DNA from 4 places in the Serratia sp. Sp408 genome. Region 4 is predicted to be linked to each of the others. Evidence: predicted binding sites of a transcription regulator. Region 4 holds the regulator's gene; each other region holds the start of a gene.
The links. Region 4 encodes Fur, which represses iron uptake genes when iron is present. Its sites were predicted from a motif close to ATAATAATGAGAACNACTATCAA; they were not measured.
Positions count from the first base shown of each region.

Region 1: the regulator Fur is predicted to act here: its motif matches at 3,199-3,221, upstream of exbB (tol-pal system-associated acyl-CoA thioesterase).
Region 2: the regulator Fur is predicted to act here: its motif matches at 5,959-5,981, upstream of AC2AXP_RS07825 (TonB-dependent siderophore receptor).
Region 3: the regulator Fur is predicted to act here: its motif matches at 4,598-4,620, upstream of efeU (iron uptake transporter permease EfeU).

Region 1 covers NZ_JBXUFT010000002.1:86,602-94,761, reverse strand. The annotation lists gene AC2AXP_RS11240 (TRAP transporter large permease) at 1-1,290, opposite strand; gene AC2AXP_RS11235 (TRAP transporter small permease) at 1,303-1,809, opposite strand; gene AC2AXP_RS11230 (TRAP transporter substrate-binding protein) at 1,864-2,841, opposite strand; gene exbB (tol-pal system-associated acyl-CoA thioesterase) at 3,295-4,269, shown strand; gene exbD (TonB system transport protein ExbD) at 4,273-4,695, shown strand; gene AC2AXP_RS11215 (LacI family DNA-binding transcriptional regulator) at 4,778-5,821, opposite strand; gene AC2AXP_RS11210 (sucrose-6-phosphate hydrolase) at 5,843-7,252, opposite strand; gene AC2AXP_RS11205 (sucrose-specific PTS transporter subunit IIBC) at 7,252-8,160, opposite strand, start outside.
Region 2 covers NZ_JBXUFT010000001.1:1,663,047-1,671,206, reverse strand. The annotation lists gene AC2AXP_RS07855 (ABC transporter permease subunit) at 1-1,463, opposite strand, end outside; gene AC2AXP_RS07850 (ABC transporter substrate-binding protein) at 1,460-2,968, opposite strand; gene AC2AXP_RS07845 (ABC transporter ATP-binding protein) at 2,968-3,753, opposite strand; gene AC2AXP_RS07840 (ATP-binding cassette domain-containing protein) at 3,756-4,571, opposite strand; gene AC2AXP_RS07835 (hypothetical protein) at 4,891-5,202, opposite strand; gene AC2AXP_RS07830 (hypothetical protein) at 5,546-5,833, shown strand; gene AC2AXP_RS07825 (TonB-dependent siderophore receptor) at 6,107-8,160, shown strand, end outside.
Region 3 covers NZ_JBXUFT010000001.1:1,923,391-1,931,550, forward strand. The annotation lists gene AC2AXP_RS09135 (nitrate- and nitrite sensing domain-containing protein) at 1-1,037, opposite strand, end outside; gene efeB (iron uptake transporter deferrochelatase/peroxidase subunit) at 1,200-2,504, opposite strand; gene efeO (iron uptake system protein EfeO) at 2,516-3,646, opposite strand; gene efeU (iron uptake transporter permease EfeU) at 3,666-4,511, opposite strand; gene AC2AXP_RS09155 (hypothetical protein) at 4,686-4,883, shown strand; gene putP (sodium/proline symporter PutP) at 4,970-6,454, opposite strand; gene putA (trifunctional transcriptional regulator/proline dehydrogenase/L-glutamate gamma-semialdehyde dehydrogenase) at 7,005-8,160, shown strand, end outside.
Region 4 covers NZ_JBXUFT010000001.1:336,584-344,743, reverse strand. The annotation lists gene ybfF (esterase) at 1-63, shown strand, start outside; gene ybfE (LexA regulated protein) at 314-601, shown strand; gene fldA (flavodoxin FldA) at 831-1,370, shown strand; gene fur (ferric iron uptake transcriptional regulator) at 1,695-2,141, shown strand; gene AC2AXP_RS01670 (beta-N-acetylhexosaminidase) at 2,342-5,005, opposite strand; gene chiQ (ChiQ/YbfN family lipoprotein) at 5,024-5,350, opposite strand; gene chiP (chitoporin ChiP) at 5,400-6,806, opposite strand; gene glnS (glutamine--tRNA ligase) at 7,331-8,160, opposite strand, start outside.

The sequences.
Region 1 (8,160 bases), on a different contig from region 4:
TCAGCCCATCAAACCAAACAGATGCGGCAGCCACAGTGAGATGGCGGGGATATAGGTTACCAACAGCAGCACCATAAACAGCACGCAGTAGAATGGCATCATGGCCTTCACTACCGCTTCTATCTTCTGCTTGCTCACTGCGCTGGCAACGAACAACACCGACCCTACCGGCGGCGTGATCAGGCCGATGCCCAGATTGACCATCATGATCATGCCGAAGTGTACCGGATCGATGCCCAGCGCATTGGTCACCGGCAACAGCACCGGCGTCAGGATCAGAATCAGCGGCGCCATGTCCATCAGCGTGCCGAGCACCAGCAGCATCACGTTGATGCACATCAGGATCACGTACTTGTTTTGCGAGATGGCGGTAAAGAACTCGGTAATGCGCATCGGCAGCTGCATGTAGGTCATCACCGCGCCAAAGCAGGCGGCAAAGCCGATCAGAATCATCACGATGGTGACGGTTTTGATGGTGCGATACATCAGGTTGGGCAGCTCCGACCATTTGTAGTCGCGGTAGATGAACATGGTGACGAAGAACGACCACAGACAGGCAATGGCGGCGGACTCGGTGGCGGTGAACACGCCGGACATGATGCCGCCCATGATGATCACCACCGTCATCAGACCCCACAGCGTGTCGAGGCAGATTTTCAGCGCCTCGCGAAACGGGATCGCCTCACCTTTCGGGTAGCCGCGCTTATGGGCAAAGCCGACGCACATTACCATCAGCGATGTGCACAGCAACAGTCCCGGCAGAATGCCGGCGACAAACAGCGCGGCGATCGATACCGTACCGCCGGCCGCCAGCGAATAAATCACGGCGTTGTGACTGGGCGGGATCAAGATGGCCTGGACCGAACCGCTGGCGGTGACCGAGGCGGCGTAGTCGCGCGGATAGCCCTTTTTCTCCATTTCCGGCACCATCACCGAGCCGATCGACGCGGTATCCGCCACCGACGAGCCGGAAATGGCGCCAAAAAAGGTAGAGGCGACTATGTTTACCAACGACAGGCCACCGCGCACGAAGCCGACAAAGATATAGGCGAAGCTCACCAGCCGCCGTGCGATGCCACCTTCCGCCATGATGGCACCGGCAAGAATAAAGAACGGGATCGCCAGCAGGGAAAACTTGTTCACGCCGTTGGTCATCTGGATCATCAGCGCCTCCAGCGGCAGATCGATCCATAACGCGCCGGCGATGGCGCTCAAGCCGACGGCGTAGGCCACCGGCACCCCGACCGCCAACAGCACGGCGAGGGAACAAAGCAGAATAAATGCGTCCACGGGCGAGCTCCGTCAGGTATTGCCGAGCAGGACCACCGGGCGGTGGTGCTGCGAGCCAAATAGCAGCCGTTCAATCACGAACAGCAAGGTAACGGCTGAACCGATCGGCAGCGGCAGATAGGCCTGGCCGGCGGTCAGCAGCGGAAACTCGGCGACCGGCTGCAGCCATAGCTGACTGCACAGCGCGTAGCCGTAATAGATGATGAACAGGCAAATCACCACCATCAGCAGATCCGCCAGCCGGGCGCACAGACTCTGTAACGCCGGTGACAGACGGTCGATCAGCATATTGACGGCGATGTGCGATCCGGCGCGGTAACTGACCGCCGCGCCGATAAAGGTAAAGGTCACCATACACAGAATGGCGATCGGTTCTGGCCAGGCGGCACCTTCGTTCAGTACGTAGCGGCTGAAGATGCCGATTGGGATCACCGTCACCATCGCCAACAGGGCAATGCCGGCGATCCACATTGAAACGCGGTACAGCACATCCATTGCCTGGTGATAAGCGTGCGCCATGAGATACCTCCGCCGGAACAGGGAAGGGCGCGGTTAACCGCGCCCGCAATTGCGTTATTGCACCGCGTTGATGCGGTCGATCAGATCCTGGTGCGACTTGCCGTATTGGTCGCGCACCGGCTGTGTCGCCTTGTAGTAATAGTCGCGGTCGATGTCATGGAACTGCACGCCGCCGGCTTTCATCTTCTCCAGCGCTTGCTGGTTATACGCCGCCCACAGGGTACGCTGCTCGTCCTGCGCTTCCTTGGCCAGTTTGAGGATCAGCTTCTGGTCATCCGGCGTCAGTTTGTCCCATTTGGTTTTTGAATAGAGGAACAGCTCGGGAATGATGAAATGGCCGCTGAGGGTGTAGTTTTTCGCCACCGGCATATAGTTATGGGCAATAAAGGTCGGCGGGTTGTTTTCCGCACCGTCGATTACCCCGGTCTGCATACCGCTGAAGACTTCGCTGACGCCCATGCTGACGGCGTTGGCGCCCATCGCCTTCAGGGTTGCCAGCGCAATCGGACTGCCCTGCACGCGGATTTTCATCCCTTTCAGATCTTCCGGTTTCACCACCGGCTGCTTGGTAATCAGGTTGCGGGTGCCTGAATCCATCCAGCCAAGGAACACCAGACGGGAAGCGGGGTTGTTGGTGATCTTGTCGCCGATCTCTTTGCCGATTTCGCCGTCCAGCACCTTGTGCAGATGATCTTCGTTGCGGAAAATATACGGTAAGGTAAAGACATCGATTTCCGGCAGGATCGCCGCCACCGGTGCCATCGAGACGCGGATCAGGTCAATGGCGCCGATTTGCGCCTGTTCGATCATCTGCTTTTCGTCGCCCAGCATGCCACCGGGAAAGGTTTTCATCTCCAGACGGCCGTCGGTTGCCGCCTTCAGCTTTTCGCCCATGTGCTGCACGGCGACCACGTTGGGGTAACCTTCCGGGTGAACATCGGCGGCTTTGATTTGCTGTGCCAGCGCGCTCTGGCTGCACAACAGCGCGCTCAGGGCAAGGCACAGACCTGATAAGGCGTGAGGCAATTTCATCTGATAATCTCCCGAGTGTTGGGCGGTGACAATAACCGTTTGTTTTTTAATCATCCCGATGGCAAAGCGATTGCGGAGGGGGGCGGGTTGCGCCAGTGCATCGCATTTCCATGACAAAAGATAAACACAGTTGAAACCTATTTGCTACATAAGTGAAAAGCTGTTTTAAAAATCCTTGATCGCCGTCACTGTGCATTTTCCCTGCATGCGGCTTTTCGTGATGTGGTTAAAAAAAACGCGCAAGGGGTGACGGAATTGTTGGGTTTTATTCGTATGAATGTTAAACAGCGCCGCCACTTGCCGCTGCAGCTGGCGCGGGTTACGGCTTTTTTGGTCCGTGGGTGCGTTATTGAGTAAATAATAATGATAACTACTATCAATCCGCGATTGGTTTGATATGATCGCACGCTGAATTCTCGTTTAATTTTGATCGGTAATGGTTGGAGGCGCAGCGTGAAAACGGCTGGCAAGACTATGAATCAAGCATCCCGCGGCGCAGGCCGGGGATATTGGGGCGTCGCGTTCGGGCGCGGTGTGGTAGCGTCGATGTTGCTGGTGGTCGGTTTGGCCGGCAGCGCACAGGCAGCGCCGGCGACTAATCCTGCCGTTGCCGACAGCGTCTCTACCGCCGCGGCCCCTGCGCCAGCGTCAGCGCCGGATAACGTGACCCCGGTCAACCCGGCACCGACCGTGCAGCCGCCGGAAACGCGTGGCATGGACCTTTCCGTCTGGGGCATGTATCAGCATGCGGACGTAGTGGTGAAGACGGTCATGATCGGCCTGGTGTTGGCGTCGATTATCACCTGGACCATTCTGTTCGCCAAAGGTAGCGAACTGACGCGTGCCAAACGCCGTCTGCGTCGCGAACATCAGGCGCTGTCTGAAGCGCGTTCGTTGGACGAAGCAACGGAAATGGCGCAGAGCTTCCAGAACGACAGCATCAGTGCCACGCTGCTGAATGATGCACAGAACGAACTGGAACTGTCGGCTGAATCCAACGACAACAACGGCATCAAAGAGCGCGCCGGCTTCCGTTTTGAGCGCCGGGTGGCGGCGTATGGCCGCCAACTGGGCAAGGGCAACGGTTTCCTGGCGACCATTGGCGCCATTTCACCGTTTGTTGGTCTGTTCGGCACCGTATGGGGCATCATGAACAGCTTTATCGGCATTGCCCACTCGCAAACCACCAATCTGGCAGTGGTCGCGCCGGGCATCGCGGAAGCGCTGCTGGCAACCGCACTGGGCCTGGTCGCCGCCATTCCGGCGGTGGTGATTTACAATATTTTTGCTCGCGTGATCGGCGGTCATCGTGCGCAGGTGGGCGACGTCGCGGCACAGGTACTGCTACTGCTGAGCCGCGATCTGGATCTGGCAGCCACGGCAGAAGCCAAGCGCTCGCAACACGCACATCAGCTGCGGGTGGGGTGAGTTATGGCGATGCGCTTAAACGATGATGTAGACGACAGCGGCGAACTGCATGAAATCAACGTGACGCCGTTTATCGACGTCATGCTGGTGCTGTTGATCATCTTTATGGTGGCAGCGCCGCTGGCAACGGTAGATATTCGCGTCGATCTGCCGGCGTCGACCGCCAAGCCGCAGCCGCGGCCGGAAAAACCGGTGTTCCTGTCGGTGAAGGCGGACAAGCAACTTTACGTCGGCGAGCAGCCGGTCACCGCAGAACAGTTGACCACGGTGCTCGATCAACGTACCCAGGCCAACAAGGAAACCACCATCTTCTTCCAGGCAGATAAAAGCGTGGACTACGCCACTTTGATGAGCGTGATGGATACGCTGCGCAATGCCGGTTATCTGAAGGTGGGACTGGTCGGTATGGAAGGCGGCGCGAAGTAACTTCGCCGGTTTCAACCAGGGTCGGACAGGCAACTGTCCGGCCCTTTTTTATTACGGGGTCGCCGTGAGCCTACGGCGGTTATCAGCGCCCGGCCAGCTGCGCCAGCGAGCCGGCGTGGCGCCAGTGGATGCTACCCGGCAGAAACAGCGTGCTCTGCGCTAGCGGGCGTTCGTCAATCAGCTGGGTCACCATTTCAAAACTGTGCTGTGCCAGGCCGCGACAGTCTTGCGCCACGGTGTCGATTTTTAACGTCATGCAGTCAAACAGATAATGATCGTCAAAGCTGCACAGGTGGATATCGCTGTCGATCAATTGGTGCTGTGTCAGGTAACGCAATACCCCTTCCAGCAACCCACAGGCGGCGGTAAACAACGCTTTCGGCGGACGGCCCAGATGGGCGCACAGACCGGCGAACATCTCGTAACCGGAACTGGGGTGATAGGTGCCGTGGATAATCCATTCCGGCTGGTCGACAATACCGGCGCGTTCCAGCCCCAGTTGGAAGCCGGCCAGGCGATCGCGGGTAGGAGAAATGCGCGGCTGGCCGCCAAGAAAATAAAACTCGTCCGGGTGCTGACGCGCGACGGTTTCCACCAGTTGCGCGGTGGAGGCAACAGAATCGGTGATCACCAGCGGCAGGGTGGAGCCGTTGATCAGCCGGTCCATTTGCACCACGGGCAAACTGGCGTTGATCTTCTGGTATTCGGCATCGTTCAACTGACTGGAGGCAACGATCAGCCCGTCGACCTGACGTTGGACCAGGCTGTTGACCGCCATCATTTCCTGCGCGGGGTTTTCGTCCGAACAGGCGATCAGCAACTGCAAACCGGCTTCGCGACACAGGGTTTCCAGCTCGCGCGCGATCACCGCAAAACCGTAGTTGGTCATTTCCGGCACCACCAATCCCAGGGTATGGCTGCGATGGGAGCGCAGCGAGCGGGCGTGAATGCTTGGCTGATAGTGCAGTTCGCTCGCCAGCGCCAGAATACGGTCGCGGGTTTCATCGGACACGCGGTATTCCTTGCTGCGTCCGTTGAGTACCAGGCTGGCGGTCGACTTCGACACACCGGCCTGAGCGGCGATATCAGTGATGGTTACGCGTTTATTTTTTTTCACTAACGGCATCTATGGTTTTGACAGAATGCCTCATTCTATCATGACGGCATTCAGCGGCCAGTGTTGCAGCGCCAACGGCGCATCACCACTCAAAAATAGCCGTGGTGAGCGGCAGGGGAAGTAACGCGAACTCATCACCGCCTCACCCTGATTGATAAAGATTTCAACGCTGGAACGGTCGAACAGCAGTTGCAACTGTTGCAGCTCGCCGCGCCAGTAGCGCTGCTCCGGCTCGCCGCTGCGCAGGTTATGGCGGCTCAGGCAAAGCCGCTCGCCGTCCCAGCTCAGTTGCATGCCGTCGCCGAAGCGGGCGCTGAACGGGCCGTGCGGCCGCAGCAGCAGTTCGGCGCTGTCGATCTCCAGCTGCGGTGCTTCGGCCGCCGGCCCCTGCCAACGGGTGGCGGCGCCGCGCAGCTGTTGCAGTTCGCGCGCCGGTTGCTGGTACAGTCTGCCGGCGTGCAGCGTCAGTTCGCGCAGACAGGTCATGGTATGCAGCCAGCCGTAGCGTACCGTCGGCTGGTAGGATTCGTCCTGCTCCGGAACCCCCATCCAGGCGACCAGCAGGCGTCGGCCGTCTTCTGCCAGCGTGGTCTGTGGCGCATAGAATTCAAAGCCGGCGTCCAGCTCGTGGAACTCGCCGTGGCTGAAGCGTGCGGTGGCATAATCCAGCTCGCCGCACAGATAGCCGGCCTGATAAACGTTGAGATAGCGTTCCGGCTCTGCCGCCAGACCCTGTGGACAGCAAATCAGCAGCTCGCGGTCTGCCAGGCGGAACAGATCCGGGCATTCCCACATGTAGCCGAAATCGCCGATGCCGTTCAACCGTGAGCCGGCGATTTCACCCTGCAATTGCCAACTGCGTAAATCATCGGAGCGCAGCAGCAGCACCTTGCCCTGGTCGTGCAGATCGCGCGCACCGAGCACCATGTACCACTGCTGATGATGGCGCCATACCTTCGGATCGCGCACGTGGCCGCTGTAGCCGGCGGGTAGCGGCAGCACCGGGCCAAGCTTGTCGTATTCCCCTGACGCATTTTCCTGCGCCAGGCACTGATAGGCGGTGCGCGAGCCGTCGGTGAATTTCACGTTGCCGGTATACACCAGCGTGATCTTGTCATTTTCCACCACCGCGGAGCCCGAGTAACAACCGTGGCTGTCAAAATCGTCACCGGGCAACAGCGCCACCGGCTGATGGTGCCAGTGGAGCAGATCGTCGGACTGCCAGTGTCCCCAGCACTTGCGACCGTGGTCGCAGGCCAGCGGGTTCCACTGATAAAACAGATGGTAACGGCCGTTGTGCTGGATAAAGCCGTTGGGATCGTTGAGCAACCCGACGCTGGGCGCCAGATGCCAGCATGGGCGATGGGGATCGCCGGCCGCCCGCAGCTGGCCGTTCATCAGCGCCAGCGCGGTTTGCTTTATCAAACTCAGTGCATCCATTATTCAGCGTCCGTTTTGTACTTCAGCAACAGCGAAAGCAGGAACGCGCTGCCAAAGGCAATCACCAGGCCAATAACATAGCTTAACAGCGAACTGGCTTGCACAATGGCCATGCCGGGGATGGCGGTGAGACCGACGGCGTTCATGCCGACGTGGTTGGCCACCACCCAGGCGCCGCCGAGCGCGCCGCCGACCAGCGCGGCGAGGAACGGCTTGACGAAGCGCAGATTGATGCCGAACAGCGCCGCTTCGGTGATGCCCAGCATGGCGGAAAAACCGGAAGGCACGGCGATGGCCTTGATTTTGGCGTCGCGGGTTTTGAAGTATACCGCCAGGCAGGCGCCGCCCTGAGCAATATTGGCCATCGACCAGATCGGCAACAGGAAGTTGACGCCAATGTTCGGGTTACCCAGCAGGCCGGCCTCAATCGCATGGAAACTGTGGTGAATGCCGGTAATGACAATCACCGAATACAGGCCACCAAACAGCAAGCCGGCCAGCCAGCCGGCGTGGGTAATCAGCGTGCTGAGCAGCAGCGAAATGCCATCGCCGAGCACTCGGCCGGCCGGACCGATAAACAGCATGGCGACAAAACCGGAAATGATCACCGTCAGGAAGGGGGTCAGGATCAGATCCAGCGAGTTCGGGATCACCTTGCGCAGCTGTTTTTCCAGCATGCTCATAAACCACACTGCCAGCAGCACCGGGAAGACCGTGCCCTGGTAGCCAATCATGGCGATTTCCATGCCAAAGAAATCCATGGTGTGGAAACCGCTGGCGACACCCCAGGCGTTGGTTAGCGCCGGGTGGGTGAGAATGCCGCCGAGCGTCGCGCCGAGATAGGGATTACCGCCGAACTCGCGGGCGGCGGTAAAGCCAATCAGTATCGGCAGGATGATAAACGCCGC
Region 2 (8,160 bases), 1.3 Mb from region 4:
TAATGCGTCAGTCTACGCAGCGGACCGACGCCCAGTATCGGCAACATGCGAATATAGGGCTGTCGGCGGGTTTCGTGCAGCAACGCGGCACAGTGCGCGGCCAGTGGCGCCCAACTGACCAGCAACACCGCGCAGGCTGCGCCGTAGGATGAGGGACCGGTGACGGCGACAACCATCAATCCGGCGATAATCGGCGGCGTAGCGTTGGCGGTTTCGATGATGCCGCACAGCAGCCGTGGCATCAGGCCAAGCAATAATCCCAACAACAGCGCACAGACGCTGACCGCCAGTGCCAGCAGGCTGGTATGCCACGCGCCGTAAGCCACCCGCGCCAGGATATCGCGGCCGGTGGCGTCGGCACCGAGCGGCAACGCCAGACTGGGCGGTTGCAGGCGTAAATGCAGCGATGCCAGCGGATCGCGTAACAAACCGCTCAATATCAGCAGGCACAGAATGACCGCGGTAATGCCAACAACCAGATAACCGCCGTGGTGCACGGCTTCCGCCGGGCGGGTATTGGGCAGCGTGATGCCGCTACGTCTCAGTAGCAGGTAGTGTAACGTGTGTGCCAACAGGCCGGCGGCAAATGCGATGGCCAACAGCAATAACACGCCACACTGCAACGCCGGTAAATCCTGCGCGACGGCAGCGCCCAGCGTGGCACGCCCGAGGCCCGGAATGGCAAAGATCTTTTCTACCGCCACCGCTCCGCCGGTGAGGCCGACCAGTACCAGCCCCAACTGCGGCAATAACGCCGGCAGGGTGCGCCGAAACACCGCCAGCAGGCGCTGATGCCAGGGAATGCCGGCCAGGCACCAGTTTAATAACCAGCGCTCGCTGAAGGTTAGCGCCAGTCCGTCGTTGAGCAACAGGCCGAGCAGTCCGCCGGCGGGCAAGCCCAGCGCCAATGCAGGTAAAACCGCGTGTTGCCAACCTTGCCAGCCAAACGGCGGCAGCCAGCCTAACCAGACCGCGCCGACGATCAATAACAGCGTCGCCAACAGAAACTCTGGCAGAGCGGTCAGGCTGGTGGCGATAATGCCGACGGAGGGGCGGTTAACGCCGCGCAAGCCGCGCCATAGGGTTGGTACTGCCAGCAACAGGGCGATGGCCAGCGCAACCGCTAGCGCGTAGGCCATCAAGCTTAATGAAACGCCGGTGGCGCGTAGCATGCCAGGCAGTACCGGTTGGCCGGAAATCCACGAGTTGCCGGCATCGCCGTGCAGCAATCCTGACAACCAATGCCCCAACAGAGCCAAGGGGCCGTCTTCCAGCCCGTAACGCTGGCGTATGGCGTCCAATGCTTCAGGCGTGGCGATCTGATCCCCGGAGCGCGCGCGCAGCAGGCTCAGTGCCGGATCGCGTCCCGACAGCCACGGCAGTAATCCGATTAGCATCACCGTACTCGCCAATGCCAGTAAACGTGAACCCCAGGGCAACGCCGATTGCACTATATGCCTCATTGCGGCTGCACCACTCGCGATGCCGGCGTGATCAGCAGGCGCTCACGCGGATCGCGCGCCACCTGTTGCACGCCGGCGGCCTCGCCTTGAATCACCCGTTCATGCAGCAGTGGAATGGCCGCATGGGTTGCCAGTATGCGGCTTTCTGCCGCGATGATGGCCTGCCGCCGTTCGACGCCGGCAGGCAGGGCGGCAGCGTGGCCTAGTGCGGCATCTACCTGACTGTCGCACAGTTGCGCGAGGTTAAACGAACCCTGACAGGCAAAGTCGCTGTACAGATAAGCGACCGGATCGCCGGAGTCCAGCACGGTGGCGCGTGACAGGATGAATGCGTCGAACTTGCCCGCCAGCGCATCGGCTTCAATATGCGCGTATTCGCGGACTTCCTGTTTGACCACAAAGCCGGCGGCGGCGAGTTGCTGTGCCAGATATACTGCTACTTCAGGCAGTTCTGCACGATCGCTGAAGGTTGCCAGAGTGATAACGGCTCCGTTGGCCGACGCTGGAGGCGTGATGGGCGGTTGCGGCTGTCGCAGCGCAGCCGCCCAGGGCAACGCCGGGCCAAGCAGGCCAGCGGCGATGTCTGCCCGTCCTTCGTACACGTTTTCCACCAGCGGCTGGCGTTGAATCGCCGTCGCCGCCAGCGCACGCAGCGCCGGGTCGCTAAACGTGCCGTACTGCGTATTGAGATACAGCGTATTGGTGCGCGGCATCGGAACTTGATGTACCCGGGGCGGATCGATCAGCGCCACCTGTGCCACCGGCACGGCTTCGACCACATCGGCTTCGCCGGTGCGCAGCGCGGCGGCGCGAGCGCTGCCGTCAGGCACGAAACTGACGTCAATTCCCGGTGCGGCGGCGCGCTGCCCCCAATAGCCGTCAAAGCGATCCAGCTTGGCGCTGCTGGTGCCGTTGACTGCGGTCAGTACAAACGCCCCGGTGCCGGCACGCAGCGGATTGACCACGCCGTTGGCGCCATAGGCGCGCTCGGCCAGTATCGCCAATTGCGGACTCGACAGCCGCTGGGGCAGCAACGGATCGGGCGTCGCGGTGCTGACCATGACCGTATACTCATCGTCAGCCTTGACGTTGAGCTGTACGCCGTCAAGGATGCGCGGTTTGGGCGCAGCCTGCATGGCGGCAGTCAGAGAACGCACTACGCTGAGGGCGTTAAACAGCGTGCCATCGTGAAATCTGACGCCCTGACGCAACTGAAAACGCCAGCGGTGTGCGTCAATCTGCTGCCATTTTTCCGCCAGTGCCGGCGTGGCATCACCGTTAGCATTTAACGTTACCAGCGTTTCGGCATTGCTCCAGCGTGACAGTTTAAAGGCGTCATCGCTCAACGGGGTCAGGCCGGATCGCGGTGGTTGCAGCATGGCTACCCGCAGGCGTTGCTCGCCGTCGTGGTTTTTGGGTTGTTGCGGTGGATCGAAACAGCCGCTTAGCAATAAGCTGCCGGTCAGCACACAGCCGATCGGGTTTGGTAAGCGCAGGTATGGCATCAACAGCTCCATGGTATTTCAGCAGGGGGACAAGGAACCGGCGGGATCGCGGCGATCAGCGCCTGGGTGGCGGTGTGACGTGGTGCCTGCAACAGCTCGGCGGTCGGGCGGTCTTCGACGATCCGACCCTGATCCATGACCAGTGTGCGTTGGCACAAGGCGCTGACCAGCGAAATATCATGCGAAACAATCAGCATACCCATTTTTTGCCGTTGGGCGAGGCTCGCCAGCAGGGTAATAATCTGCCGCCGCAGGGGCAGATCAAGCCCGCTCACTGGTTCATCGGCCAATAAAAATCGTGGCTGCACGACCATGGCGCGTGCCAGCGCCACCCGCTGGGCCTGGCCGCCAGACAGTTCGCCTGGCCGGGCTTGCATCAGTCGATCATCAAGCTCCACCTGGCGCAACGCCTGGGCAACGCGTGATGCCACATTGCCAGCATCGGTCAGTTGACGCAGCGGTTCGGCAATCAGCTGTGCGACGTTATGGCGTGGGTTAAGCGATGCCACAGCGTCCTGCGGTACGTATTGTACCAATCGCCGATACCAGCGCAGCTTACTGCCCGTTGCCGCAGCGATCGGCTGCCCCTGGCAGACGATGCGTCCACCATCGCAGGCATCGAGTGCCAGCAGCAGCTTCAGCAGGGTTGTTTTACCGGCACCGGAGCAGCCGACCAATCCGACGCATTCATCAGCGCGCAGATTAATATTGCAGGGCCAAAGGCCGGTTTTGTGTCCATCATAAAGTCGGCTGACGTTTTGCAAACTGATAAATGACTCAAACATGGTTAACCTGCCTGACGCAAATGCGGACTGTCACCTGGTGGCGGCGTCTGCATCTGCATCGCCGCCACCAACCGTTGGCTATAGGGATGTTTTGGTTGTTGCAGTAACTGGTCCAACGGGCCTTGCTCAACCAGACGGCCATGCGACAGCACCAGCGCGCGCTGGCACAGCCCTGCGGCAAGCGCGATATCGTGAGTAATAAACAGCAGTGCGGGGGCGGCGTGCGGCCGATGATGGCTGCGCAATACCTCGAGCAATTGGTGCTGGCTGACCATATCCAATGCGCTGGTGGGTTCATCGGCAATCAGCAGCGACGGCTGGCCTGCCAGCGCCAGAGCGGTACAGATGCGCTGGCATTGTCCACCAGACAGTTGGCCGGGATAGCGTGCCAGCGTCTGCTGCGGTGACAAACCGAGCGCCTGCAGCATATCGCTGGCGCAGTGGTTGGCCTGGCGGCGGGAAAGTGAGCGTTGATAGCGTAGCGCCATCGTCAATTGCTGGCCAACCGTGACCAATGGGTTCAGTGCGGTGAACGGATCCTGGAAAATCGCCGCTATCGGCAGACGGCCACGTTGTTGCAGACGCACGCCTGCCAAGGGGATGCCATGCAGGCTGATGCTGCCATCAACCTCCGCATTGGACGCCAGCGTACCAAGCAGCGCTGCAGCGGTCAGCGATTTACCGGCGCCGGAAGCGCCGAGCAAACAGACGCGCTCGCCGGCATGCAGCACGAAGTTCAAATCCTGTATTTTGCGTTCGCCATCGAGCGTGATGTTTAATTGTTGTACGGCCAAAACCGGCGGGTGGGGTTGTTCCATGTCACCGTCTACGCAGAGAAGTTTATGATATGTGATAACATAACATTATTAATCTGGCGATGACCACCGTTATTCATCAGCGGAGCGGCATGCGGTCGCTACAAAATCACGCTATGATAGGCGCTGTTTTGCTACCACAGTGGTTGTTATTGGTGAGAACGCTGATCTTTATTTTATGTATGTTGATCTATCTGCTGCTATTGGGATACCTCGGTGCGTACGTCACCGACAAGATCTGTGAGCAATCCAGCAGTTACAGCAAAGTTTGTCGTATGGTTGATGTATCTGAGCCACATATCCCCAGCGAACTGCGGCCGTCTCACGACAAATAATCAATGGTAATCAATCTGGTCACCAGCGCTGCAATGGCGATCAGCGCTACGGCCTGTTTCCACCCCAAGGCCGCCAGCCAGTCCTGTTTTACCGGCGGCGTCGCCATTTGTCCGATCACCACGGTGCCGGTCAGCAACAGGGTGATGATCAGCAATACCAAAGCACAGCCGAACAGGCCGAACTCGACGTGCAGCACATTGGCGTAATACAGGCGCATAATGATAAAGTAAACCAGCATCACCCAGGTGAAGCGCGTCCGTTTCTTCAGGATCTGATGCAATAGGCAGGCAATGAACAAACTATGTGCTACAGAAACCAGGGGCATTTCGATCGGATGTCGCACGCAGGTGTTATAAACTGCCATATAAATATTAAATATCAACAGCACGTAGATTGTATAAATATACCAACCGTAAATTATTTTTCTTTTTCTTGCGTTGGCGATGTTTGAATCATCGTCTGATTGCATGGTGCCCTCCTTGAGTTGCTCCGTTTTTAACATCGCATAACTAAATGGAAACTAAACATCCCGGCGGATTTATTTTTTAGTCGGCAAGGAACTCTACAACGTTCATTTTGTCTGTTGATAACGGTGTCTTTATTGCGTTGGTTAACCAGTAAAAATATGGTAACTTTTTGATATGAAAGATTTTAGTAACAGTATTTTTACCCAGCTGGCCATGGCGATGATGCTGCTGGTGTATTTGATTCTGCCGCCGGCATTAACCACCTATTACTTCCTTCAGCTTAATCTTAATCCTTTTGCCATTATTAAATTCTGGCATTACAACCCGTTCTCCGCTGCTCGCGGTATTCCAGCCTATCAGCCTTTTTTATATCTACTGGCGCTATGGTTGGCGTTGAACGTGGTAATTTTTGGCTGCATGTTGCTTATTTCCCGCCTGATTTCATTTTTTAACCCTCGTTAAGCGGGCAGTTTTGTCTGATGCCGACAGGTAATACCCACAGTATTTTCAAGCTTACTGTCAAGCCCAGCTTGACAGGAAAATCTGATAGCCTCGACAAAAAATGCAACGCTGCTTGAACTTAAACCATCATAAAGATAATAATTATCATTGCCATTCGTTTTATCGTTTGTTTTTTGCACCGATGCTTGGGGAACCTTTTTGCGGATGCGGCAGCCAGCGTTGCTGCCGGCAGGAGCATGCGGTGATTTTTTATCGCTTCTACAGGAATTAACTATGTCTGGGAATTTACTCACCAAACGCAGTGCGGTGTTTTGCTCCATCGCGTTGTTTATGCCACTGGCCTCGTGGGCCGAAGATACGCTGGTGGTCAGCGCAGCGCCGGCCGATACGGCGGATTCAGCAACCCACGGCTACACCGCCGCCACCAGCCGTGGGGCGACAAAAACCGATACGCCGTTGATTTTAACCGCACAGTCGGTTTCGGTTATCACGCGTCAACAAATGACCGATCAGAATGCGCTCACCGTTAATGATGCGCTGAAGTATACACCTGGCGTCTTCACTAACTTTGCCGGTGGCGCCACGCGCTACGACACCATTGCACTGCGCGGATTTCACGGCGGTGATGTCAACAATACCTTTCTGGACGGACTCCGTCTGCTGAGTGACAGCGGCAGCTACAACGCGTTGCAGGTCGATCCCTGGTTCCTCGAACGCATTGACGTGATCAAAGGGCCATCCTCGGTAATGTATGGTCAGAGTATTCCCGGCGGGCTGGTGGCGTTGACCAGTAAACAGCCGCGTTTCGCCAGCGAAGGGCATGTCAACGTGATGGGGGGTAACAACGCCACCAAAGGCGGCGCTTTTGACGTTACCGGGCCGTTATCCGAGCAGTGGGCCTATCGTTTGACCGGCATGACCCGTAGCAGTGAAACCATGTACGATCACCAGCGTGAAGAACGCTACGCAATCGCTCCTTCGTTGCTGTGGCAACCGACGGCCAATACCTCGCTGCTGCTGAAGGCGTACCTGCAAAAAGATCCTTCCGGCGGCTACCACAGCGCAGTGCCTGCCGACGGCAGCCTGTATTCCAGCCAGGGCGATAAGCTGGGTCGCGGTTTCTTCGACGGCGACAGCGGTCATAACGTCTTCAAGCGCTGGGAGCAAATCTACAGCTACGCATTTTCCCACAGCTTTAACGACGTGTGGACTTTCCGGCAAAACGGCAGCTACACCCATTCCAACGTAGCGTTGGAACAGGTGTATCAGATTGGCTGGAATGACGATCACAGTATGTTGCACCGCTACTACAGCGGCTCCAATACCTCCCTGGATGCCTATGCGGTGGATAACCAACTGGAAGCCGATTTTGCTACCGGTCCGGTGGAGCATAAGGTGATGCTGGGGCTCGATTATCAGCGTTTTCGCAACAACCTGTGGGATGAAACTGCGCAGGCAACCGATTTGAACCCCTATACCGGCGCCGCGCAGCAGCCGGTGCTCAGTAACCTGGCACGCACCGATTCACGACGCCACTATGAACAGACCGGCGTGTATTTGCAGGATGAAATCAGCCTGTATAACTGGTATCTCAATTTGTCGGGCCGCTACGATCGCCTGGAAAGCAAGAACGACAACCTGACGGCTGGTACTTCCGATGCGCGCAACGATCACCACTTCAGCGGCCGTGCCTCGCTGCTGTACAACTTCGACAATGGGCTGTCCCCTTACGCCAGTTACAGCTCTGCGGTAACGCCGGAAGCGTTGGCGGATCAGGACGGGCATATGCTCAAGCCGAGTACCAGCGAGCAGTATGAGGTCGGCCTCAAGTACCAACCGCCCGGCAGCAGCTCGCTGTACAGTGTGGCGTTGTACGACCTGACGCAGAAAAACGTGGCAAATCGGGTGGTGCAGCAAAGCTATTACGTCCCGGCGGGCAAGGTTCATTCGCAGGGGATTGAATTGGAGGCGCGTACCAGGCTGTCCGACCGTCTGAGCCTGATCGCCGGCTATAGTTACAATAAAGTGAAGTTCAAAGATGCGGTTGATGGCAATGACGGCAATACGCCTTATTTGGCACCGGATCAAACGGCATCCCTGTGGGGGCAATATGACGCAGGCTATGGCGTTAACCTGGGGGCAGGGGTGCGTTACATCGGAAAACAATGGGCTGATAACGAAAATACTTTGCGTATTCCTTCGGTGACCTTACTGGATGCATCGGTGAGAATGAAGATGGATCAGTTGGCGCCGTCGTTGAAAGGAGCCTATGTGCAGTTGAACGTCAATAACCTGACCGACAGGAAATACGTCGCTGCCTGTTATGG
Region 3 (8,160 bases), 1.6 Mb from region 4:
CGGATCATCTCGACCATCGAGCGTCCCAGGCGCGGATTGATGCCGTCGCTGAGCATCGGTTCGCCCTGCGAGGCGGCGATAAACACCGTGTAGCCGTCAGCCTGCGGTTGCAACCGGCTTTGCAGCCCGCCAGCGTCTTGCGTCAGCGCGTCGCTGGCAGCGCTCAGCGCGGCGCGACAACCGGTCATCAGCGCCTCTTCCAGCCGATCCTCAATCTGCTTCATCAGATCGATACGCGCGGTGGTGATGTCGAACCAGCGCAGGCTGGTGTCGTTGCCATCGCCTGGCCGCGTCTGGGTGCAGGCAATGCGCCGCAGCCGTTCAAACTCCCGATCGTCCTGTTGCTGCATGCGCTGCCACTGGGCCAGCGACAACGGATCGGCAAATTCGCTAAAACTCTGAAAACAGCGTTCCTGACCGTCGATCAGCTGCAATAACTGCCGGTGTGCCTCGACGCTGAATTGCTGCGCGGCAAACCCGGCGGCGCCGATGGCGCGCTCCTGCCCCGCCAGCTCTTTGCCCTGCATAAAACTGAACATGGCGATCAACCGGCGCGCAATCGCCGGATCGACGCAGGCGTCGGCGGCTTCAAACACCAGCGCCAACAGGCTGCGGATAATCTCGTTGAAGGTATGCATGGCATCCGGCTGGGCCAACTGCTGCAACTGGATCTGACGGCGCAGCGTCGGCAGCGTGGTGAGGTTATGCAGCGCGCAGGCGATGCTGCTGAACAGCCGGCTGGCACCGGCCAAAGATGCGGCGTTGGCGTCCAGTTGCGCCAGTTGGCGCTGCACCGCCAATTCGGCCTGTTCGACGTCGCGGGTGCGTGCCGGCAACCGTTCGCCAAACAGCCCGCCGTGGGAACACAGATAGATATTTACCGTACCGCGCTCGCGTTGCAGCACGTGGATCAGTTGACTTATCCGTCCGACCAGTTGCCCCATTTGCAACAACTGTCGCAGCACGGTGATTTCACAGCGTTTCGAAGCCAGCAGAAAATCGCTGGCGCTGGGCGGAAAAGCAGGATTACGGCTCATGATGCAATTTCCGATTGGGGATAATACAGCGGATCCTGCAAAACCCGTGCCGTCGCAGCGCAGGCAACGCCAAAGGCCACCGTCGGGGGCAGTGGCAGCGTGCTACGGCTGCCGGTCGGCATCAGCGACCGGCAGCCCATCACTCACCGCACATTGCCGCCATCAACTTGACAGCAGAGCGCTGCCGAGGGAGTCCTGACGGTCCTTGACGCCTGGCAAAACAAAGAAATAGCCGCCGCCAATCGGCTTGACGTACTCTTCCAGCGCCTCGCCGTTGAGGCGTTTTTGCACCGTCAAAAAACCCTTTTCCAAATCCGCCTGATAGCACACAAACAGCAGCCCCATTTCCAACTGCCCGGCATTGGACACCCCGAGCGAATAGCTATAGCCACGACGCAACATCAGGTTGCTCTGGCTTGCCGGCGTGCGCGGGTTGGCCAGTCGAATATGCGCATCCATCGGGATGATCTCGCCGTGCGGGTCGTTGGCGTAATCGGGTTCGTCATGCTCGTGTTGCATGCCCAGCGGCGCACCGCTGTGCTTGTCGCGGCCAAAGATGGTCTGTTGTTCCTGCAACGGCGTACGGTCCCAAAACTCGACGTGGAAGCGGATAATACGCGCCGCCTGGTAACTGCCACCCACTGCCCAGGCGGGTTCTCCAGCGTCGTCGCCCACCCACACCACTTTGTCCATCAATGGCGTGTCGCTGGTTTTGGGATTGGCGGTGCCGTCCTTGAAGCCCAGCAGATTGATCGGCGTTTCCTTGCCTTTGCTGCACGCCGCATGGGTGGAAATAAAGCCCTCGCGCTTCCAGCGTACGCTGAGCAGATCCGGCGCATGCTTGATAATATCGCGCAACGCGTGGATCACCGTTTCATGGGTATTGGCGCAAATCTGCAACAGCAGATCGCCATGACACAGACTGGCATCGAGCGAATCGTTGGGGAAACGCGTCATGCGCTGCAAACGCAGCGGTTTTTGCGCCGCCAGCCCGAAACGCGCATCAAACAGCGAGGCGCCGACCGATACCGTAATGGTCAGGTTATCCGGGTAAATCTCCGGCCCCATGATGCCGGAATCCAGCGGCGGCAGCTTGGCGTCCACCTCCGGCGCCTTGCCGCCATGGGTCAGAAACGCAATGCGGTCGGTCAGCAACCGGAATAACCGCGCCAGATCCTGGCGGTTGGTGGCCAGCACGTCGAACGCCACCAGCATCATTGCCGCCTGCTGCGGCGTCACTACTCCGGCCTGATGCTGGCCGTAAAACGGCTGCGTTTGCCAGCGTTCATCCCGGGGTTCGACGCTGGCGGCAGCACGATCGGCGGCACGCGCCAGCGGGTTGCCCCCCAGCGCCAAGGCGCCGCTCACCATGCCCATCCCCAGCAGCAAACGGCGACGCGATGGCGACGCGGCCTCCTGCGGTTGCGAATGCGGCCCGTCCTGCGGGCCGACGATTTGCTTGCTCATCGCCCGTTGCCTCAATCCAGTCCCAACACGCCGCGCAACTGCGACAAATCTTCCGCCAGCGCGGTGATTGGTCCCTTCAACGCGTTGCGATCGGCATCGGTCAGTTTTTCATAAGAGGCGTAGCCGTCCCCGATTTTGTATTTCGCCAGCACGCCGTCGACGGTTTTGAAGTTGGCGTCAATTTTGGCCAGCAGCGCTCCATTGGCCTTGATCAGCAATGGGCGCAACAGGTTGACTATCTTCTGCGCGCCATCGACATTGGCCTGGAAATCCCACAGATCGGTGCGGCTGTAACGGTCCTCTTCGCCACTGATTTTACTGGCGGCCACTTCCTCGATCAGACCCGCTGCGCCGCCCACCACCTTGCTCGGTGGGAACGTCAGACCGGTAATGCGTTTTTGCAGTTCGACGGTGTCTCGGTACAGGCGATCGGCGTAATCGTTCATGCCGTTGGTGGTGTTATCGGCGAACAGCGCCTTTTCCAAACGGTGGAAGCCGGTGAAGTTGGGATCTTCGGCCTTTTTCTCGTAATCGTCTTCACGGGCGTCGATACTGCCGTCCAGATCGGAGAACAGTTCGGCGATCGGTTCGATACGCTCATAATGCTGCCGCGTCGGCGCATACAGCGTGCGCGCTTCTGCCAGATTGCCGGCCTTGACCGCATCGGTAAACCGTTTGGTCTGTTTGACCAGGCCATCGACCTCTTGGCTGACGTAGACCTTGTATTCGGCAATCGGCCCCACCAGATCCAGCACGCTCGGCTTGCCGTCACCGGCGGTGGCGGCCGCAGTCACCGTCAGTTTGCCCTTCGGATTGCTGAGCAGACCACAGGTCATGTCATACTCGCCGGGCTCGAGGTTGGCGGTCATTTTTTGCGTGAACCCCGGCGCAATATTTTCGCGCTCTTCCACCACCATCACGCCTTTGAGAATTTCCCATTCCAGGTTTTTCTGGCTGGCATTATGCACCACGAACTGGGTTTTGCCGGCCGACACGCTCAGTTGCATCGGCTCGCACTGCTTGTCGTTAACGCTAATCTTCACCTGCGGCACATCGGCCGCCGAGGCACCGACGCTGAACGCCAACGCCGGTGCGGCCAGTAATGCGGCATGTAATGCCTTACGGCGGAATTGAGTCGTCATGCAAGATTCCCTGTTAAAGTTAATGGTTGATTTTACGTTGTGCCGCCACCGTGGCCGCGGCCGCACGCGGCGGCAGCAAAAAGCACACCAGTGCCGGGATCAGGTAGAGGAAATACACCGCCACTTCGCTGACCGACGGCGCTTCCTGATAGCCGAACATGCCCTCAAGCAGCGTGCCAAACAGCGAATGGGTGGAAAGCGTGGCGCTGAGATCGAATGCCACGGCCTGAAAGTGGTTCCACAGTCCCGCTTCGTGGAAGGCGCGGATCGCACCGGCCGCCAGACCGGCGGCGACAAACAGAATCAACAGGCTGGTCCATTTGAAGAATTTCGCCAGGTGCAGCTTGACCCCGCCCCAGTAAATCATCATGCCCAGCGCCATGGCGCAGACCAGGCCGAGTACCGCGCCGATCGGCGCGCCGATGCCCACATCCTGCTGGAACGCCGCCAGCAGGAAGAACACCGACTCCAGCCCTTCGCGCGCCACCGCAAAGAACACCATGGCAATCAATGCCCAACTCTGTCCCCTGCCAGACGCCAGCGCGTTGTCGATAGCCCCTTCCAGATGCACTTTCACCGAGCGGGATACCTTGCGCATCCAAAACACCATATAGGTCAGGATCAGCACCGCCACCACTGCCACCAGCCCCTCAAACAGCTCCTGCTGTTTCTGCGGGAATTCGCCGGTGGTTTCATTGATGAAGATCCCCAGCGCCAGGCACAGCGCGGCAGCGGCGATCACCCCAACCCACATGGCACCAAGCCATTGCCCGCGCTGGGTGCGCTTGAGGTAGCTGGCGATCAGACTGACGATCAGCGCGGCCTCAAGGCCCTCACGGAACATGATAAGAAAGGGTACAAACATAGGTTAACAACCTCTGAGATGACGACGATCGTCGATTGGCCGGCGAGAAATTCGGCGGTCGTTAATGTAAAGAAAAGTAAACCAGAACGATAGTGATTATCATTCTCTCAAGCAGAAATACAAGTGTGCGAAGGGTGATTTTTTCTTATCAAATTGTCGCCAGTTGTAACCATCGTGGATGAACCACCTTGCGCCAGGCTGACGCAGTCCATGCGGGTCACCGCCTGGAACCTGGCGATCGCCGGCGGCGGCATCATTGGCGATGTACTGTTGGATCGCCTTGGCGTCGGCGCGTTTTCGCCCGCATTGCTGGTGCTGCTGACGCGGGTATGGACCCGTGGTCAACACGCCTTTCCTGCCGTTCGCCGCTGAGCGCAACGGCGTTGCATCCCTAACCGTGGGCCAAAACGAAAAACGGCTCCATCAAGGAGCCGTTTCAATTTCGAGTAGAGCGCAGCTTAAACGGTTTTGAACTCCGCTTCCGCCTGGTCGAAACGTTCGGTGATGGTGGCGGACGGCTTACGCCCCATCAGGCTAACCAGCACGATAGCGATGCTGGCGAACAGGAAGCCAGGAATGATTTCGTACAGATCCAGCCAGGCATACTGCTTCCAGACCAGCACCGTCACCGCGCCCACCAGCATACCGGCCAACGCGCCGTTGCGCGTCATGCGCGACCACATCACCGAAATCAGCACCACTGGACCGAATGCCGCGCCAAAACCGGCCCAGGCGTAGCTCACCAGACCCAGTACACGGTTGTCCGGGTTGGCCGCCAGCGCGATGGCGATCAACGCCACCACCAGCACCATCAGACGCCCGACCCACACCAGCTCACGCTGGCTGGCCCCCTTGCGCAGGAAAGCCTTGTACAGGTCTTCGGTAATCGCGCTGGAACACACCAGCAGCTGGCAGCTCAGGGTACTCATTACCGCAGCCAGAATGGCCGACAGTAGAATACCGGCCACCCACGGGTTGAACAGCAGTCTCGCCAGTTCAATGAACACCCGCTCACCGTTCTGCGACACGTTGCCGGCCTGATCCGGGTTGTTGGCAAAATAGGCAATGCCGAAGAAACCGACCGCCACGGTACCAACCAGACACAGGATCATCCAGGCCATACTGATGCGACGGGCGCTGCGAATGGTACGGTGCGAATCCGCCGCCATAAAGCGCGCCAGAATGTGCGGCTGACCGAAATAGCCCAGCCCCCAGCCCAGCAGCGACAGGATGGCTACCAGATTCAGCCCCTTGAACATGTCGATATTGGCCGGGTTCTTGGCCTCGATCACCATCATGGAGGTGTCAATGCCGCCCACCGCCAGGATCACAAACACCGGCGTCAGGATCAGCGCAAAGATCATCAGGCTGGCCTGTACGGTATCGGTCCAGCTAACCGCCAGGAAACCACCGATAAAGGTATACAGAATGGTGGCTGCGGCGCCGGCCCACAGCGCCGTTTCATAACTCATGCCGAAGGTGCTTTCAAACAGGCGCGCGCCGGCCACAATGCCGGAAGCACAGTAGATGGTGAAGAACACCAGAATAACGATGGCGGAAATCACCCGCAGCAGTTTGCTGTTGTCTTCAAAACGGCTGGTGAAGTAATCCGGTAGCGTCAAGGCATTGTTGTTGGCTTCGGTGTGTACCCGCAGGCGCCCCGCCACCAGTTTCCAGTTCAGATAGGCGCCTATGGTCAGACCGATGGCGATCCAGCTTTCGGAAATGCCAGACAGGAAAATCGCCCCGGGCAGTCCCATCAGCAACCAGCCGCTCATGTCGGAGGCGCCGGCAGACAACGCGGTCACCACGCTGCCCAGACTGCGGCCACCGAGGATATAGTCGTCAAAGTTATTGGTTGCCCGGTAGGCAAGCAGGCCGATCAGTACCATCCCGAATATGTACACCAGGAAGGTCACCAGCATAGGTGTGCTCATTGTCATAAACTCTCCACTCATTATTATTCGCTCTACGCTTTTTGCGCAGAATCGCGATGTATCATCATTTGCCCAACCGCCGGAACGAGGCGGAATGCGCATGTGCTGCGGGTAAAATAGTTTCAGCCCGGGAATATGAAACCGTTGGCTATCCTAGTTGACCCTTTCCAAAATCAACAACACTTTTAACAACAAAGTTACACAAAGTTTACCCTGCGTCACATTTAACCGCCTTATGGGTTGCACTCGCATCCTGCCAAAACGGTAGCACCTCTGCTGTTAGCAGCTATATCACTACCGCTGACGGTTGTACTGGCTGGCGCCTGATTTATGCAGCAAGAATCGTGCCGTGCTGCGATGTTAAAAAATCGAGTTGACTCACATTTCCCTCACTGGCCTGATTTAACAAGGTTGCACAAAGTTGCAACATGCAGGATATTGTCAGCATTCAAGACACACACAACACATCTCACGAACCTATCCCAACAGGCTAAGCTGGCCCGGTAATTGAATAGCCTGATGGGATAGGTTCTAAACACACAGGAGTTGGATTGGCATGGGCACTACCACAATGGGCGTGAAACTTGACGAGGCAACACGCGATCGCATTAAAAGCGCGGCACAGCGTATCGATCGCACGCCTCACTGGCTGATCAAGCAAGCCATTTTTAATTATCTTGAACGCCTTGAGAGCGGCTCCGATATTCCCGAAATTCCAGCACTGACTGTCGCCAACCAAAGTGACGCGGACGACATTATGCCGCAACCGCAGGAAGAGTCACACCAGCCGTTCCTTGATTTTGCAGAACAAATTCTGCCGCAGTCGGTCAACCGCGCGGCGATTACCGCCGCCTATCGACGCCCGGAGAGCGAAGTGGTGCCGATGTTACTCGAACAGGCGCGTTTACCCGCCGATCTTGCACAGGCCACGCATAAGATGGCCTATGGCATCGCCGAGAAGCTGCGCAACCAAAAGAGTGCACACGGGCGCGCCGGTATGGTGCAAGGCCTGCTGCAAGAGTTCTCGCTGTCGTCGCAGGAAGGCGTGGCGTTGATGTGTCTGGCGGAAGCGTTGTTGCGTATTCCCGACAAGCCGACCCGCGACGCGCTGATCCGTGACAAAATCAGCAACGGTAACTGGCATTCGCACCTGGGTCGCAGCCCTTCGCTGTTCGTTAACGCTGCCACCTGGGGCCTGCTGTTCACCGGCAAGCTGGTTTCCACGCATAACGAAGCCAATCTGTCACGCTCGCTGAATCGCATTATCGGCAAGAGCGGCGAACCGCTGATCCGCAAAGGCGTGGATATGGCGATGCGCCTGATGGGCGAGCAGTTCGTTACCGGCGAAACCATCGCCGAAGCGCTGGCCAACGCGCGCAAGCTGGAAGACAAGGGTTTCCGCTACTCTTACGACATGCTGGGAGAGGCCGCGCTGACCGAAGCCGACGCGCAGGCCTACCTGGTGTCCTATCAGCAGGCCATTCACGCTATCGGCAAAGCCTCCAACGGCCGTGGCATCTATGAAGGCCCCGGCATTTCCATCAAGCTGTCCGCGCTGCACCCACGTTACAGCCGCGCGCAGTACGATCGGGTGATGGAAGAGCTTTATCCTCGCCTGCTGTCACTGACGCTGCAAGCGCGCCAATATGACATCGGCATCAATATTGACGCCGAAGAAGCGGATCGTCTGGAAATCTCGCTCGATCTGCTGG
Region 4 (8,160 bases):
GTACACGCCGAGAAACCGGATGCGGTACTGCGTGCCATTCATCGCTTCATCGACCAGGCCTGACGGCCAGTTGGCGAAAAAACGCGCTAAAGATAACGGCTTAGCGCGTTTGCAACGCAGTAAAGCATTGTCGTTGCTCCATCTGCTGGGGTAATATGGCGCGCTATAATTTTGCCGCCGTCGCCAGCGTGGTGTAAAACGCCGGAATGGGGGCAAATTTGGGTTAGGTTTTATCGACCTGAACTGTATTAACCGAACCGTCCGGAAGCGTGAAACGCTTTTTGATGCAAACTCCCTTGCAGTACCGCTACCTATGGCAAAAGAACAAACGGATCGCACGACGCTGGATCTGTTCGCAGATGAACGCCGTCCGGGGCGCCCGAAAACCAACCCGCTATCCCGTGATGAACAGCTTAGAATCAATAAGCGGAATCAGCTACGGCGCGATAAAGTACGTGGTTTGCGGCGTGTGGAGCTGAAAATCAACGCGGATGCGGTGGACGCTCTGAACAAACTGGCGGAACAGCGTAATATCAGTCGCAGCGAGCTCATTGAGCAAATGCTGCTGGCGCAACTGGCGGAAGAACAGCCAGAACAATGATCTTATCAGCCGCACGCGCGGCGCGGCGTTAAGGATGACGCCGGATCAACTCCGCATTTTATTCTTCGGGCATCGCATAAACGCGATAAAACCCCGGGGCAAATTTCTGGCATGATACGCGTTTAGCGGTGGGAGCTGGCTCCTCACCATGGCGATATTTTAAACGATACCGGTGCGAAAGCCGGGCGTCGAGTATTGTAATTAATTGAATTTAAAGGTTATACGCGATATGGCTAACGTAGGCATTTTCTTTGGCAGCGACACCGGCAATACCGAAAACATTGCCAAGATGATCCAAAAACTTCTTCGTCAGAGCTTTGGCGACGATGTGGCTGAGGTGCATGACATTGCCAAAAGCAGCAAAGAAGATCTGGACGCATTCGACATTCTGCTGCTCGGTATCCCAACCTGGTATTACGGTGAAGCACAATGTGACTGGGACGACTTTTTCCCTACGCTGGAAGAAATAGACTTCAATGGCAAACTGGTCGCGCTGTTCGGCTGCGGCGATCAGGAAGATTACGCGGAATATTTCTGTGATGCGATGGGGACCATTCGTGACATCATCGAACCTCGCGGCGCAGCGATTGTCGGCCACTGGCCAACCAAAGGCTATCATTTCGAAGCCTCCAAGGGTCTGGCAGACGACGATCACTTTATCGGCCTGGCGATTGACGAAGATCGCCAACCCGAACTGACCGACGAACGCGTGCAGGGCTGGGTGGCGCAAATCAGCGCAGAGCTGAGCCTGGCAGACATCGTAGGTTAAGCAGCGGTTATTTCCCCGCCGTTCAAGGCCCTGCGAGACGCATGATTAACGCAGGGCCGTTATCGACATCACGGATTGAAGCGATAGAAGCTACAAAATTGTAACTTCCCCCCTCGTCACGGTAGACTGCGGTTCGGTTTATCCCACCCATCAAGATGTTACATGTGTGACATGTAACGGTGCGAATATATCTTTGTTAACAACCGGCGGTTTCCATTTAGGTCAACCGGTTCTATAATGAGACGCAATAAATTCTTTGTGCCGACCGATGCCATAGGCAAAAATGCCTCAACTTGATTAGCATAGTAACAGGACTGAATCCGCATGACTGACAACAATACCGCATTAAAGAAGGCCGGCTTAAAAGTCACGCTTCCGCGACTCAAAATCCTGGAAGTACTGCAAGATCCGGCTTGCCATCACGTCAGTGCGGAAGATTTGTACAAGAAACTGATTGATATGGGCGAAGAAATTGGTCTGGCGACGGTTTACCGCGTACTGAACCAATTTGACGACGCCGGGATTGTCACCCGTCATAATTTCGAAGGCGGCAAATCAGTATTCGAACTGACTCAGCAGCACCATCACGATCACCTGATTTGCCTGGACTGCGGCAAAGTGATCGAATTCAGCGATGAATCCATCGAAGCGCGTCAGCGTGACATTGCCAAACAGCACGGCATCAAACTCACCAACCACAGCCTGTACCTGTACGGTCATTGCGCCATCGGTGATTGCCGCGAAGACGATACGCTGCACGACAAAAAATAATGCTGATGCATTAATAAGCAAGGAACCGCCAGACGGCGGTTTTTTTATGCCTGTCAGACAGGCAAAAAAATCCCCGGACGCGCCGGGGAAATCATGTCACAAAAGATAACAATGCAGCGGCAAACCACCTCTTTCATCAGGGTATTACCCCCTCCACACCCCAAACGCCCCGCCGCCGACACGCAGCGAGGCATTGGTCACTACGCCTGCACCGGTTCCGCACGGCTAAAGCGCTTGCCGTCAGGGCTGACCGCGCGAATTTGCACCTCGCCGGCTACTGCCGGCTTGGCGCTGTCATCATAGCGTTGCCACTGTTTGCCACCGTCGGTGGAATACTCGATAGCCAGTCCCGGCAAAGCAATATTGGCCTCCAGCTTGCCGTTGACGATCCGCGCACCTGGCACCGGCAGGCGGTATTTTACCCCGCCTTTATCCAGCTTGCCCAACTCGCGCTGCCCCAGCAGGTTGGCAAACCGCAGCCAGTCCTGCTGCAACTTTTTGTCATCGACCAAGTGGGTTTCCCCGCCCTTGTATTCTCGACCTGCCTTATAGTCCTGTTCCCAGCTGGCGCGGTGCCAGGCTCGTTCCGCCACCGACAGCGAGCGCGGGAACATCATATATTCCATTTGCGGATCGGTGCGCACCACTTCACTCCACAGCTGGGCGGAAAGGCCATAGGCGCCCGGCCACGGTTTATCGCTCTTGGCGGTGAAATAGTTGCCATCGCGATCCACCGACGTTTCAGCGTTCTGCGGCATGTTATCCGGTGCAAAGCTGAATATTTTGCGCTCATCACTGAAGCGGGTGCCCCAGTAATAGCCGCTTTCGTTTGGATTGACCTCATACGGGAAGTCCAGATAGACGTAGTCGGGGTTGGAAACCACCACTTCGTAACCCTTGTTGGCCCAGTCATTTACCGAATCGAACCCGCCCCAGTACAGGGTATCCCAGAAGTTGACGCCAACGCGCGCCGTGGCAAACGCCTTGGCGTCTTTGGCATCCTTCAAGCCATCCTGCCAGGCCTGCATTCTGTCGATGCCGTGCGCTTTAACCAGTTTGCTGACTTCCTGACCGAAGTAGCTCGGCAAGTGTTCCATGTCGGCAACCTTGCCCTGCTTGATCATCTGTTGGCAAACCTGCGACTTGGCCCACGGTTTGTCTTCTTTGCTCAGATCGAGCATGCCTTTGCCCGGTTCTGGCTGTTTGATGTCGGTATAACCGGCGCCCAGACGGATGTTCTTGGCTTCATCGCCGCCAAAGTGCCAGGTTTTCAGCGGTTGACCGGCTTCCTTATGCATTTGGGCAATTTCACCGATCACCTTGTCGACAAAGCGGGTTGATGAATCCAGGCACGGGTTCAGATAACTCTGGCGATTGAAGAATTGCACCGAGGTAGTATTGGAGCTGTCGGTAGGATCCAGCAGACGGAACTCCTCGGCCTCTTTTTGCTTACCTTCGGCAAGCAGTTTCTTATAACGCGCTTCCATGGATATCACCGCCGCACGCGCGTGCGCCGGCATATCGACCTCCGGGATCACTTCAATCTGGCGTGCCTGGGCGTATTTGATGATGTCGATATAGTCCTGACGGCTGAAGAAACCACCGTAAACCTCTGGCCCCTGACCGTACTGCGGCAACAGGCAGGTTGTTTCGCTCAGGTCATGGCAGCGTTGGCCGCCGATCTCGGTCAGCTCCGGCAGGCCGGGGATCTCGATGCGCCAGCCTTCATCATCGGTCAGGTGGAAGTGGAACTTGTTCAGCTTATAGGCCGCCATCTGATCCAGCAGACGCAGCACCGCATCCTTGTGGTGGAAGTTGCGCGCAACGTCGAGGAACAGGCCACGGTATTCAAAGCGCGGCGCATCTTTAACATCCAGCGTGGCGATTTTCTTGTCGCCTGTGGTCGGGATCAGCGACAGAATCGATTGCAGGCCATGGAACACCCCAGCCTGATCGAAGCCGGTCACCACCGCCTGTTTGGCGCCGATCTGCAACTGATAGGCGCCTGCCACCGCCAGGTCGCCCTTGAAGGCGTTCGGCTTGATGTCGGTTTTAATCGGATAACCGCTGCGTGTCGGTGCCACCCCCAGCAGGGTAAAACGCTCACTGACCACATCGGCCGACGGTTTGGCCAGCGCACTCAGGTCCAGCGCCACGCCGTTGCTCAGATCCACGTCCTGGGCATGAACCTTGAGGTCCATTGGCGTCGGGATGATTTGCCCGCGCAACGACGCCGTCGGCAGGGTTTTCAACTCGGCGTTTTTGACAAAGCGCGAGGCCGGCGTCATCAGAACGTTTTTATCGTCCTTGGTACGTTTCCATTGATCGCCGGTAAACGGTGCCACAAACTGATCCAGATCTTCGGTATCGGTATTGGCCAGCATTTTCGGTTTGGCGTCACCAGAGGTCGCATACCAGCGCGGCAGGAAGTCGGTTTTGAACAGTTGCCAATATTCCGTCACGATCGGAATTTCCACCGCTTTGCCAGCCGGGAAACCGCTGAAGGTTTCGCTTGGCACCAATTTATACAGATCGCCGGTCAGGTGAGAGATGGTGAACTGATCGTTGTCGACCTGCAGCGTCTGGCGTGGGCTGTGGAAGTAGATAACCCAGTCCTTGCCGGTGATATCTTGGCCGTCGTTGGCCAGCGTAATCAGGACCTTGTTGCACGATGCCCAGTCTGCGCCCAGCTTGGCGCAATCAACGCCATGTTCAGCCGCGCGATTGTCAACCATCTTGATATTCAGTTTCAACTGGCTCAGTTGATCCACCAGCTGTTGATCGGCCATGGCGCTGCCGATATTGCCGAACATGCCAACGCTGGCCGTTAATGCGGCAAGGGCACTCAATTTGAATATGTTCATCTTCGACCTCATCCGTAATCAGTGATTATTTGCGCGAATTTCTTGCCAGATCTTGCCGCACTGGCTGTCATACGCCTGCCCATTGCCGGTGTGTACAGCCTGAATGCAGCTCTGATAATCCAGTACGCGGACCGTCTCCTGTTCGGCGAACTGTTGATGCTGTTTCTCTTGTTTCAATACGTTCAATACCGCCTGACAGGACTGCAGTTTCTCTGGCGAACCTTCCGCCGTATTGATGCAGGCACTGTAGGCCTGACGCAGTTTGGCGTCTTCCGGCGGGGTTTGCGGCTGAACGCAGGCGCTAAGCCCGAGTACCGCAGCCACCAACAACAATAGGTTTTTCATCGCTGTTCCTTGAGCATGCTTGCCCGGTGTCACCACCGGGCAAGGAGCATTAGAAGAGAGTAAATGGCGCAATCACGATAAATTTCACGTCGCGCTCATCCTGGAAGATGTTGCCGTAGCCGCCACCGTAGCTTGGGATGTCGGTATGGTTGTCGTATTGAGTAAAGTGCAGCTTGAACAAGGTGCCTTTCGCCCGCCCTTCCTGCACGGTGTACAGTGCATCCAGGCTGTAGGCACTTTCCTTCAAACGCTGGCTTTGGTCATACATCGGGTTGGTGCTCGGCTTGGCGTCCCAGCCGTAAACGTAGGATGCGCCCACCGCCCAGCCCGGAAGATTCCAGTTGCTAAGGTCATACATCGCGCCGGCGAACACCGCTTTTTCGCCATTGGCATTGAAGTCGGAACGGTTATCCCACCAGATATCCAGCCGGCCATTGGAGGAGGCGTAGGTTGGCGTCATACGCTGTAAAAAGAACCCCTGATTGCCTTCCGCCTTCACCCAGGTGCCTTCCAGCCGCAAATCGACCTGGCCGATTTTGTAGCCAAACGTCAGCGCTTGCAGCCAGGCCATGCCGTCATACAGATCGCTGGTACTTGCCGGATTGACGTCCTTGGCATCATGGATGCGGTCGCGCGCGCCATAGAATTGGTAACTGGCACTCAACGGGTTGCCGGCAACGTCAAATTTGTAAGAGCCTTTGGCAAAGTATTGGTCCATATAGCCTTGCGACTGGCCAAATGCCGCTTCCAATACCAGATCGTTCTTGAAGTCATACTTGGCGCCCAGCGAGTGCAGATAAGACACACCGGTTTTCTTGTCACCCTGGCGGAACTTGTCCATTTCCAGGTTCCATGGGGATTTGTATTTGTCGGTCCACATGTAGGAGAAACTCAGGGCACCGGCATCGCCGTAATCAAAGTTGGCTCCGGCTTCAGCACCCTGATAGGTGCCGGGCATAAAGCTCCAGTGCGGCGCCAGCAGCGTTTGGCCGGTCGGCTGGATCCAGCCGGCTCGCGCCCAGACCGGACCGTATTTGAATTTACCCGCCGCTTTGTAAACGCTGATACCGCTCTTGTCGCCGGACCAGTCTTCATCGTAGGCATGGTTGGAGTTGGAGAAGGCAATTTCGTTCGGGTGACCACTTTCGGAGGATTCCGCCATTTCGATGGCGGTAAAGGCCGCCAGATCGATACCGAACATATCCGCGGCATAGCCGGAGGAGAAATCCAGGTTGGCATTCCAGGTGGAATGCGACAGGTTGGTCTTGTATTTGTCGCCGTCCGTTACGTCTTTACGGTCGCGTTCACGTTGCCAGTAATAAATACCGCCGGTCAGCGTGGAGTCATCAATAAACCCTGCCGCTTTCGCCTCGGGGGCGATAGTAAAACCCGTTCCCAACAGTGCACCCGCGACTGCGAGCGCCAGCGATTTACGCTGTGCACCGTGCGTAGCCATAATAAAATTCCTCTTTGACGTAACGTAAAAGTGCGGCCGCCGTGTTCACCACTGCCCTGCACGGCCGCTAATAAAAACCCAATCGGGTAAAAGTTTTTCGCCATGGGGGAAAAACCCCACAGCATTTATTGCTACTGATAGACTATTTTTCGCGACGCGAATTATCAATTGAAAATTACCATAGGTTTGTCAAAGTATGACAAAGAGCACATATTGATGAGAAATTATTACATCGTCAGAATTCGGTCATTTTGAATAAAAAATTCAATTAAATCAGAATAATTATTGATAAATCAGTTTTAAGAATCTTAATTGAATGGATTCAGCGCGGGTAAAGCCGTGAATTATCACCAGTTTAGAGAGCGCTCTCCAAATGACATTAATTCGCAACGCGAATATACAGCGGACAGGCGGTTTGCGGATTGATCGGCGCGGAAGAAAACAGCCGGCAATGGTCTGCGGGAAAGCAGCAAAAAAAAAGCGCAACCGACGTTGCGCTTGTTGTTCAGATCGGCTCGCGCGCTTTAGACGCCCGCTTTGGCCCAGGTATCACGCAGGCCGACGGTGCGGTTAAACACCAGATGTTCAGCCGAAGAATAGCGGCTGTCGGCGCAGAAATAGCCTTCGCGCTCGAACTGGTAGGCGTGCTCAGGCTGTGCCGCCGCCAGGCTTGGTTCGACAAAGCCGTGCTTGATCACCAGCGATTCAGGGTTGACGGTCGCCAGGAAGTCCTCTGCCGCACCCGGGTTCGCCACGCTGAACAGACGATCGTACAGGCGAATTTCCGCCGGCAGCGCATGCGCCGCGGAAACCCAATGGATCACGCCCTTCACCTTGCGGCCATCGGCCGGATCCTTGCTTAAGGTGTCCGCATCGTAGCTGCAGAAAATGGTGGTGATCTCACCGTCCGCGTCTTTTTCCACGCGCTCGGCCTTGATGACATAGGCATTGCGCAGGCGAACTTCCTTACCCAACACCAGGCGCTTGTACTGCTTGTTGGCTTCTTCACGGAAGTCAGCGCGGTCAATGTACACTTCGCGGCTGAACGGCACCTGACGGTCGCCCATTTCCGGTTTATTCGGATGATTGGGCATGGTGACCATTTCCACCGCGTCTGCCGGCAGATTTTCAATCACCACCTTGACCGGATCCAGAACCGCCATGGCTCGCGGGGCATTTTCGTTCAGATCGTCGCGAATGCAGGATTCCAGCGCCATCATTTCAACGTTGTTATCCTGCTTGGTCACGCCGATACGCTGGCAGAATTCGCGAATTGACGCTGCGGTATAACCACGGCGACGCAGGCCGGAGACGGTCGGCATACGCGGGTCATCCCAGCCTTCAACGATATTCT